Regions from separate parts of the Streptomyces sp. NPDC091281 genome, predicted to be linked through region 3. Evidence: riboswitches for the same ligand, from Rfam matches in the RefSeq annotation. Region 3 holds a riboswitch; each other region holds the start of a gene.

Region 1 (3,226 bases), on a different contig from region 3:
GAAGCGGACGTCGTCGTCGTTGACGTAGACGTTCACGAAGCGGCGCAGCTTGCCCTGGTCGTCCAGGACGCGGGCGGCGATGCCGGTGTGGTGCTTCTCCAGGTCGCCGATGACCTCGCCGAGGGTGGTGCCCTCCGCGCTGACTTCGGCCTGCCCGCCGGTGTAGGTGCGCAGGATGGTCGGGATACGGACGGTCACGCTCATGCGAGGCCAGCCTCTCGGAAGGAGTCCAGGTTCGGGCGGATGGTGGTGGTGAGGCCGGTGCCGGCCACCGCGTCGAGGGTCTTGAGCCCGTCGCCGGTGTTGAGGACCACGGTCGTCTTCGCCGGGTCGAGCAGACCGTTCTCGATCAGCTTGCGGGTGACGCCGACGGTGACGCCGCCCGCGGTCTCCGCGAAGATGCCCTCGGTCCGCGCCAGCAGCCTGATCGCGTCGACGACCTGCTCGTCGGTGACGTCCTCGACGGCCCCGCCGGTGCGGCGCGCGATGTCCAGGACGTAGGGCCCGTCCGCCGGGTTGCCGATGGCGAGGGACTTGGCGATGGTGTTCGGCTTCTGCGGGCGGACCACCTCGTGGCCCGCCTTGAAGGCGGTGGAGACCGGGGAGCAGCCCTCGGCCTGCGCGCCGAAGATCGCGTAGGGGCGGTCCTCGACGAGGCCGAGGCGGATCAGCTCCTGGAGCCCCTTGTCGATCTTGGTGAGCTGGGAGCCGGAGGCGATCGGCACGACGAGCTGGTCCGGCAGCTTCCAGCCGAGCTGTTCGCAGATCTCGTACGCCAGCGTCTTGGAGCCCTCGGCGTAGTAGGGCCGCAGGTTGACGTTGACGAAGCCCCAGCCCTCACCGGCCGGGTCGCCGATGAGTTCGGAGCAGAAGCGGTTGACGTCGTCGTAGTTGCCCTCGATGCCGACGAGTTCGCCGCCGTAGACGGCGGCCATGACGACCTTGCCCTGCTCCAGGTCGTGCGGGATGAACACGCAGGAGCGCAGGCCCGCGCGGGCCGCGGCGGCGCCGACGGCTCCGGCGAGGTTGCCGGTGGAGGAGCAGGAGAGGGTGGTGAACCCGAAGGCGCGGGCGGCCTCCAGCGCCTGCGCCACGACCCGGTCCTTGAAGGAGTGCGTGGGGTTGCCGGAGTCGTCCTTGACGTACAGGCCGCCGGTGACGCCGAGTTCGCGGGCGAGGTTGTCGGCCTGGACGAGGGGGGTCCAGCCGGGGTTCAGGTTGGGCTTGCCCGCCACGTCCGCGGGGACGGGCAGCAGCGGCGCGTAGCGCCAGATGTTCGCGGGGCCCGCCTCGATGCGCCTGCGCAGCTCCTCGGCCTCGTAGGAGGAGAAGTCGTAGGCGATCTCCAGCGGGCCGAAACATTCGGCGCAGGCGAAGACGGGGCCGAGGGGGACGCGGTGGCCGCATTCGCGGCAGGACAGCGCGGTGGCGGAACCGAGGTCGACGGGGGTGGTGGTGCGTTCAACTGTCTGCGCAGCCATGTGAGGCGAGGCCCTTTCTCCTCATCTTCCTCACGACGCGTTTCGCCGTGAGACGGATTTGGCACCTTCCCGAGCCGGGAGCCTCGCCACTGATGTGTGTGACGGGTCGGCTGGAGGGTTGCCGGGGCTTCATCGGGCCGTGTCCCTCTGCCCCTCTGGATGAGCGGTATGAAGTTGTGGGGGCGGGCGGCCTCGGCATGCGGGACATGCGATGGTCATCCGCGTTGTTCAAGACTGTAACCGAAGGCCAGGACAGTTGAGTGAGACGTCCGAACCGCGAGATGGATCTCACGGTCACTCCGTGTGTGCGGGGTGTGCCGGAAGTGATCACGACAGTGAGGAGCCGCCGACCGTGCTGGAAGAAGCTGAGCGCTGGCTGACCACCCGCTCCTGGTCCGTCGACGACCGCCCGCTGCACCGCGTCCTCGCCGCGAAGCGCGCCTCGGGCCAGACGGTGTCCGTGGTGCTGCCCGCGCTGAACGAGGAGGAGACGGTCGGCGACATCGTGGCCGTGATCCGGCACGACCTGATGCGCCAGGTCCCTCTGGTGGACGAGATCGTCGTGATCGACTCCGGGTCCACCGACCGCACCTCGGAGGTCGCGGCGGCGGCGGGCGCCCGGGTGGTGCACCGCGACACGATCCTGCCGCGCGTCCCGGCCGTGCCCGGCAAGGGCGAGGTGCTGTGGCGTTCCCTGCTGGTGACGGGCGGCGACATCGTCTGTTTCGTGGACGCCGACCTGAAGGAGTTCTCCTCCGACTTCGTCCTCGGGATCGTGGGCCCGCTGCTCACCGACCCGGACGTGGACCTCGTGAAGGCGATGTACGACCGCCCGCTGGGCGGCGCGGCCGGTCAGGGCGGCCGGGTGACGGAACTCATGGCCCGCCCGCTGCTGAACATGCACTGGCCGCAGCTGTCCGGTTTCGTGCAGCCGCTCGGCGGGGAGTACGCGGCCCGCCGCAGCCTGCTGGAGCAGCTTCCCTTCCCCGTCGGCTACGGCGTGGAGCTGGGCATGCTGGTGGACGCCCTGCACCTGGTGGGGCTGGACGCCCTCGCCCAGGTCGACGTGGGGGTGCGCAAGCACCGTCACCAGGACGGGCAGGCCCTCGGCCGGATGGCGGCGGCGATCTACCGCACGGCGCAGCTGCGGCTGGCCCGCGGGCATCTGATCCGCCCGGCGCTGACCCAGTTCGAGCGCGGCGCGGACGGCTTCGAGCCGCGCACGTACTCGGTGGACACGGAGGAGCGTCCGCCGATGGCGGAGATCGCCGAGTACGCCGCCCGCAAGGTGGCCTGAAACCGGCCCGCGGCCCCCGCGAGCAGGCCGTATACGCGGTCCGTATACGACCGGGCACCCCCCGTGGAAGGTCCGCTTCCGTACGTTTGAGCGTTTGGGGACCGGGCTAGGTTGAGGGCTATGGCTTCCACGCACGACGCCGCCGCCGGGGGTGCCCGTCAGGGCGCCCGGGTGCTGGTCGCGTCCAACCGCGGCCCGGTCTCCTACGAGGTGCGGGAGGACGGTGCGCTGCACGCCCGCAGGGGCGGCGGCGGGCTGGTCTCCGGTCTGTCCGCGATCGGGCCCGACGCGGACGCGCTGTGGGTGTGCTCGGCGCTCTCCGACGGCGACCGCGAGGCGGTCCGGCAGGGCGTCGGCGAGGACGGCGTGCGGATGCTGGACATCCCGGCCGACGTGCACGCCGACGCCTACAACGGCATCGCGAACTCGGTCCTCTGGTTCGTGCACC
Region 2 (3,226 bases), on a different contig from region 3:
GCGGTCAGAGGACCTTGCTGAGGAAGTCCCGGGTGCGTTCGTGGCGCGGGTTGTCCAGCACCTCGGCGGGCGGGCCCTGTTCGACGATCCTGCCGCCGTCGATGAAGACGACCCGGTCGGCGACCTCGCGGGCGAAGCCGACCTCGTGGGTGACGATGACGAGGGTGGTGCCGCTGGTGGCCAGGTCCTTGATGACGGCCAGGACCTCACCGACGAGTTCCGGGTCGAGTGCGGAGGTGGGCTCGTCGAAGAGGATCACGCCGGGACGCAGCGCCAACGCGCGGGCGATGGCCACGCGTTGCTGCTGGCCGCCTGACAACTGCCTTGGGTAGGCGGTGGACTTGTCGGCGAGGCCGACCCGGTCGAGGAGTTCGCGAGCCAGGGCCAGTGCCTCGGGTTTGGCGAGCCTGCCGGTGGCGACGGGCGCGGCGGCGACGTTGTCCAGCACGGTGAGGTGCGGGAAGAGGTTGAAGTTCTGGAAGACGAACCCGATGCGGCTGCGCTGGGCGAGGATGGCCCGCTCGCTCAGCTCGCGCAGCCGGTCGCCGTGGCGGCGTACGCCGATCAGCTCGCCGTTGACGCTGACGTAGCCGATCTCCGGCTTCTCCAGGTGGTTGATGACCCGCAGCAGGGTGGACTTGCCGGAGCCGGACGGGCCGAGGATGACGGTGACCTCGCCGGGCCGCACGGTCAGGTCGACGCCGTCCAGCACCCGGTGGGCGCCGTACCACTTGTGCACGTCGTGGACCTCCACGGCGGCGGGCGCGACCTCGGCACCTATGAGCGCGCCGGCGGCCTTCACCTCGCCCGAACCCGTACCCGTACCCGTGTCGGTGTCGGGGTCCGTGTCGGACTGCCCGGCGGCGTCGCCGGCGTCTGCCGGGTTCCTGACGGTGCCCGCGTCGTTCACGGTGCCCGCGTTCTTGACGGTCTCGGTGCTCATACGGCGGTCTCCCTGCGGATTCGGGCACGCAGGTCGGTCAGACCGGTGCGCAGCTTCTGCAACGGCGTCGGCGGGAGGGTGCGCGAGGCGCCCCGCGCGTAGTAGCGCTCGACGTAGAACTGGACGACGGAGACGAGGCTGGTGAGGATCAGGTACCAGACGGTGACCACCAGGAGCAGCGGCACGATGTCGCCGGGGTAGGTGGAGCCCATGGTCTGGGCGGTGCCGAACAGGTCGAGCAGGGACACGTAGAAGACCAGCGAGGTGGACTTGACGAGGCCGATCAGCTGGTTGACGTAGTTCGGGGTGATCGAGCGCAGGGCCTGCGGGAAGACGATCCGGCGGAACTGGTAGCCCTTGGGCAGGCCGAGCGCGGAGGACGCCTCGTGCTGGCCCTGGTCCACGGAGAGGATGCCGCCGCGGACCACTTCGGCCGCGTAGGCCGCCTCGTTGAGGCTGAGGCCGATGACGGCGATCGCCTTGTCGGTGGCGAGCCGGGACTCGTCGAAGGTGAAGAAGGCCGGTCCGAACGGCACGCCGATGCTCAACGTCTTGTACAGGGCGCTGAAGTTGTAGAGGAAGAGCAGCACCACGATGAGCGGGATGGAGCGCAGCGCCCAGACGTAGGTCCAGCTGACCGCGCGGAGCACGGGGCTGCGGGAGAGCCGGGCGAGGGCGAGCAGGATGCCGCCGAGGAGACCCAACACGGCACTGTAGGCGGTGACTTCGAGGGTGATCAGCAGACCGTCGAGGATGACCGGCCGCAGGAACCAGTAGCCGAAGCGGTCCCACTGGTAGAACGGGTTGGAGATCAGTCCGTGGATGAACTGGGCGACGAGGACGAGGACGACGGCGGTGGCGATCCAGCGTCCCGGGCGGCGCAGCGGCTGCACGCGCTGGGCGGTGAGCCGGGGCGGCGGCGGGGTGTCGGCGGGCGGTGCCTCGGCGAGGGTGACGGCGCCTGGGGGTTCGGTCATGAGGGGCTCCGGATGGAGTCGGGCATCCCGGACCACGGCGTACGTGGGTGACCGCGGCGGCGGGGCGGCGGGGACCGCTCCGCGCCGGGCGCGTGGGCACGGCGCACGGAGGCGTACGGAGAACCGGGATGGGGCGGGCAACGGCACACCGGTGGGCCGGTGTGCGTCAGGAACGCGGAAGCGGGGCGGTGTGAGGGGTCAGCCCCGACAGCGGGCACGGCCCGGTGCGGTACACAGTGCGCTGTTCACGCGGAGGAGGTCGACGGCGCGGTCGGCGACCAGGGGCTGCGCGTACGGGCGTACGCAGCCCGCGGAGCGGCGGGGCGCCGTCCTGGGAGCTGCGTACATGTCCGTCACCGTGTTTCTTCCGGCCCCTGGGGCCCTCGCGCTTACCGAAACGTCATCCGGTCCGGTCGTCACCTGGGGCACCCCACCGCCGAGCGAGGGTTGCCGGTCAGCAAGCCAGGGCTTGTCGCTGACGCTCATGACCGTTCTGGGGCGTAAGTAAGACAGTTGGCCGGATGAATGTCAACGCCGGTCCGAGGGGTGGAACGGGTCAGGGGCGTTCGACCTGCGGTGCCGTGTCCTGGGCGGGCTCGGTGTGGGCGGCCCAGTCCAGGATCTGGACGGCGGAGCCGGCTGCCTCCAGGCCCTGACAGCGGGCGTGGTGGCGGCGGGCCACGGCGTCGAGGTCGAGGTGGGTGCCGAAGGCGGGGTGGGCGGCCAGGCGGCGGGCGTAGTCCCACAGCGCGCGGTGGCCCGCGATCCGGCGGACGGCCTCGGCGTCCAGATGGTGGCGGTGGACGGTGTCGAGCTGGACGAGCGTCACCCACAACTCGACGTCGGCCGCCGTGATCTGATGGCTGATCAGGTGAGGCTGGGCGGCGAGTCCGCGTTCGAGGACGTCGAGGGTGGCGAGCAGGGTGTCCAGGGCGACGGCCCGCTCGGGCTCCCCGGCCGCGGCGGCCCCGGCCCGCTGGGCGGCCTCCTCGATGCCCTCGGCGCACATCCGCTCGACGGCCTCGATCTCGGACTCGGCGCCGCACGGGTGGAGGACGGCCCGGCCGCCGCCGAAGCGCCGGGCCAGGTCGCGGGCGATGTCGGGGCCGTGGGTGGAGACGATGCGGCCGGACCAGTCGTCGCTGAGGACGGGGCCGACGGCGGGGCCGGTGTAGCGGTGGGCGCTGGCGTCGTAGAGGGGCCGCAGGGCCGAGTGGCCGCCGTCGGGACAGTCGGGGACGGCGGGCAGGACGGTGACCGGACAGGCGCGGTCGAGGCCGAGGAGGCTGTGGGTGACGGCGATGCG
Region 3 (3,226 bases):
CCACTGATCCCCTGACCGCCTGATCACCGGTTCACCGCTGCGTCGCCACGCAGTGCGCGAAGGGCCCCGTCCGCACCCCGGACGGGGCCCTTCGCCCTGTCCGGGGCTGGATAGGGTGGACCCCGTCGAGACACGGGTCCCGTACGGCGGGACGACACTGACCCAGGAGCGGCTGATGAGCGCTGTGACCCCCGCAGGAGGCGACACCGCGGCGGACCGTTCCTGGCCCGAGGTGCTGAACGCCCTGCTGTACGGCCGGGACCAGAGCGCCGACGCGACCGCCTGGGCGATGGACCGCATCATGCGCGGCGAGGCCACCGACGCCCAGATCGCGGGCTTCGTGGTGGCGCTGCGCGCCAAGGGCGAGACCGTCGAGGAGATCAACGGCCTGGTCCGCGCGATGTACGCGCACGCCAACGTGATCGAGGTGCCCGGCCGGACCGTCGACATCGTCGGCACCGGCGGCGACGGCGCCAAGACGGTGAACATCTCCACGATGTCCTCGATCGTGGTGGCCGGGACCGGCGCCAAGGTCGTCAAGCACGGCAACCGGGCCGCGTCCTCCGCCTCCGGCGCCTCCGACGTCCTGGAGCAGCTCGGCGTGCGCCTCGACCTGACCCCGCAGCGGGTCGCGGAGGTCGCCGAGGAGGCCGGGATCACCTTCTGCTTCGCCGTCAGGTTCCACCCGGCGCTGCGTCACGCGGGCGCCGCCCGCGGCCAGTTGGGCATCCGCACGGTGTTCAACGTGCTCGGTCCGCTGACCAACCCGGCCCGGGTACGGGCCCAGGCGGTCGGGGTGGCCGATCCGCGGATGGCGCCGATCGTCGCGGGCGTCTTCGCCGAACGCGGCCACTCCTCGCTGGTGTTCCGGGGCGACGACGGACTCGACGAGCTGACGACCACCGCGACCTCCCGGGTGTGGGTGGTGCGGGACGGCAAGGTCGCCGAGGAGAGCTTCGACCCGCGCGACGTCGGCCTCGACCTGGTGCCCGTGGAGGCGCTGCGCGGCGCCGACGCGGCCCACAACGCGGGCGTGGCCCGCCGGCTGCTGGACGGGGAGCAGGGCCCGGTGCGCGACGCCGTCCTGCTGAACTCGGCCGCCGCCCTCGTCGCCCTCGACCCCACCGGGGCGCCGCTCGCCGAGCAGTTGCGGGACGGGATGGCGCGGGCCGCCGAGTCCATCGACTCCGGGGCCGCGAAGCAGACCCTGGCCCGCTGGGCGGCCGCCACCCACGCCTGAGCGCGGCGGGAACGCGGGGCGCGGTCCACCATCCGGACCGCGTCTTGCGTTCCCATGATCGTGTGGCAAGATGCTGTACCAGGTCATGAGCGACAGTCATGAGGCCCCGGCCGACTGTCCGGCAACCCTCCGTCCGTGGCGGGGTGCCCCGGGTGAAGACCAGGCCGTAGGCAGCGAGGTCTGCGGCAAGCGCGGACCCCTTTACTCCTCGGAGTGAGCACCAGGGGTCCTGGTCCTCGGAGGAGTACCCCGTGAGCAAGCGAATGCGATAGGGCCGCAGAGCCCCGCCTCCGCATCCCCCTTTTTCCGCACGCCTTCACGTGTCTCCCGCGCTTGAGCCATGCCCGCTCGCGCGGTGAAACCGCCTGCCACGAACGGGAGTTCGCCATGTCCGCTGCCACCTCCGCCGCCGCCCGCACCGCCCCCGCCGCCGCCTCCGCCACCGCTTCCGTCGTCGTCGCCTCCTCCGCCGAGGTGCCCGCCGCCGACGCCCCCGCCGCCTGTGGCCCGCTGCCCGTCCTCGGCCGGGACGTCACCGTCCCGCTGGTGACGGGCGGCGAGGTCACCTACGCGGCCCTCGACTACGCGGCCAGCGCCCCCGCCCTCCAGCGGGTCTGGGACGACGTCGCCGCGTACGCCCCCTACTACGGCAGCGTCCACCGCGGGGCCGGCTACCTCTCCCAGCTCTCCACCGACCTGTTCGAGAACGCCCGCCGCACCGTCGCCGACTTCCTCGGCTGCCGCGCCGACGACCAGGTCGTCTTCACCCGCTCCACCACCGACTCCCTCAACCTGCTCGCCGCCGCGCTGCCCGCCGACTGCCAGGTCTTCGTCTTCGAGACCGAGCACCACGCCTCGCTGCTGCCCTGGCGCGACGCCCGCGTCACCTACCTCGACGCCCCGCGCACCCCCGCCGAGGCCGTCACCACCCTGGAGCGCGCCCTCGCCGCCCGCGACCCGCACGGCCCCGCCCTGGTCTGCGTCACCGGCGCCTCCAACGTCACCGGCGAGCTGTGGCCGGTGCGGGAGCTGGCCGCCGCCGCGCACGCGCACGGCGCCCGGATCGTCCTGGACGCCGCCCAGCTCGCCCCGCACCACCCGGTCTCCGTCCAGGACCTCGACGTCGACTGGGTCGCCTTCTCCGGCCACAAGCTGTACGCCCCCTTCGGCGCCGGGGTCCTCGCGGGCCGCGCGGACTGGCTGCGCGCGGCCGACCCGTACCTCGCGGGCGGCGGCGCCAGCCGCCGGGTCACCCGCCGGACCGACGGGGGAGTGGACGTGGAGTGGCACGACAGCGCCGCCCGGCACGAGGCGGGCTCCCCGAACGTCATCGGCGCCTACTCCATCGCCGCCGCCTGCAAGGCGCTCACCGAGGCCGGTTTCGACGCCCTCGTCGCCCGTGAGGAGTACCTGATCGCCACGGTCCGCGCGGGCCTCGCCGAGGTGCCCGAGGTGCGGGTCCTGTCGCTGTTCGGCGACGACGCGCCCCGGGTCGGCGTGATCTCGTTCGTGGTGGAGGGCTGGAACAGCTCCCACTTCGCCGCCGCGCTCTCCGCCGAGTACGGCATCGGCGTCCGCGACGGCCTGTTCTGCGCCCACCCGCTGGTGCGCACCCTGCTCGGCAGCGACCCCGGCACCCAGGGCGAGTGCGGCGCGCCCGAGGCGGCGCCCGGCGAGAAGTCCCTCAACGCCATCCGGGTGAGCTTCGGCGCCGGGACCCCCGACGAGCACGTCGAGCGTTTCGTGACCGCGGTGCGGGAACTGGTGCGCGAGGGCGCGAAGTGGCGGTACCGCACGGAGGACGGCCGCTGCGTGCCGGCCGTCGGCTGATCCGGCGGGCCGGACGGACGGCCGCCGCGACGACGACCGAGGGGGGCGCGGCCGACCGCGCCCCCCTCCGGTGTGTCGCGGCCGGGCCCTACGAGTCCAGCCCGATGGCGAACGCGGCCTCCAGGTCGTGCTGGGAGTAGGTGCGGAACGCCACGT

The links. Region 3 has a riboswitch for S-adenosylmethionine ahead of ACIQPQ_RS04020 (aminotransferase class V-fold PLP-dependent enzyme). Riboswitches for the same ligand answer to the same signal wherever they lie in the genome.
Region 1: it holds a riboswitch for S-adenosylmethionine, as region 3 does, so the genes downstream of both, thrC (threonine synthase) here and ACIQPQ_RS04020 (aminotransferase class V-fold PLP-dependent enzyme) in region 3, are expected to answer to the same signal.
Region 2: it holds a riboswitch for S-adenosylmethionine, as region 3 does, so the genes downstream of both, ACIQPQ_RS15295 (amino acid ABC transporter permease) here and ACIQPQ_RS04020 (aminotransferase class V-fold PLP-dependent enzyme) in region 3, are expected to answer to the same signal.

What each region holds. Positions count from the first base shown of each region.
Region 1 covers NZ_JBIVUY010000004.1:518,767-521,992, forward strand. The annotation lists gene ACIQPQ_RS13880 (MoaD/ThiS family protein) at 1-204, opposite strand, end outside; gene thrC (threonine synthase) at 201-1,481, opposite strand; SAM riboswitch class I at 1,500-1,647, opposite strand; gene ACIQPQ_RS13890 (glucosyl-3-phosphoglycerate synthase) at 1,834-2,778, shown strand; gene ACIQPQ_RS13895 (trehalose-6-phosphate synthase) at 2,899-3,226, shown strand, end outside.
Region 2 covers NZ_JBIVUY010000005.1:144,458-147,683, forward strand. The annotation lists gene ACIQPQ_RS15290 (amino acid ABC transporter ATP-binding protein) at 5-943, opposite strand; gene ACIQPQ_RS15295 (amino acid ABC transporter permease) at 940-1,920, opposite strand; SAM riboswitch class IV at 2,301-2,410, opposite strand; gene ACIQPQ_RS15300 (glutathione S-transferase C-terminal domain-containing protein) at 2,477-3,226, opposite strand, start outside.
Region 3 covers NZ_JBIVUY010000001.1:915,359-918,584, forward strand. The annotation lists gene ACIQPQ_RS04010 (cytochrome bc complex cytochrome b subunit) at 1-7, shown strand, start outside; gene trpD (anthranilate phosphoribosyltransferase) at 176-1,240, shown strand; SAM riboswitch class IV at 1,322-1,438, shown strand; gene ACIQPQ_RS04020 (aminotransferase class V-fold PLP-dependent enzyme) at 1,628-3,070, shown strand; gene ACIQPQ_RS04025 (Lrp/AsnC family transcriptional regulator) at 3,159-3,226, opposite strand, start outside.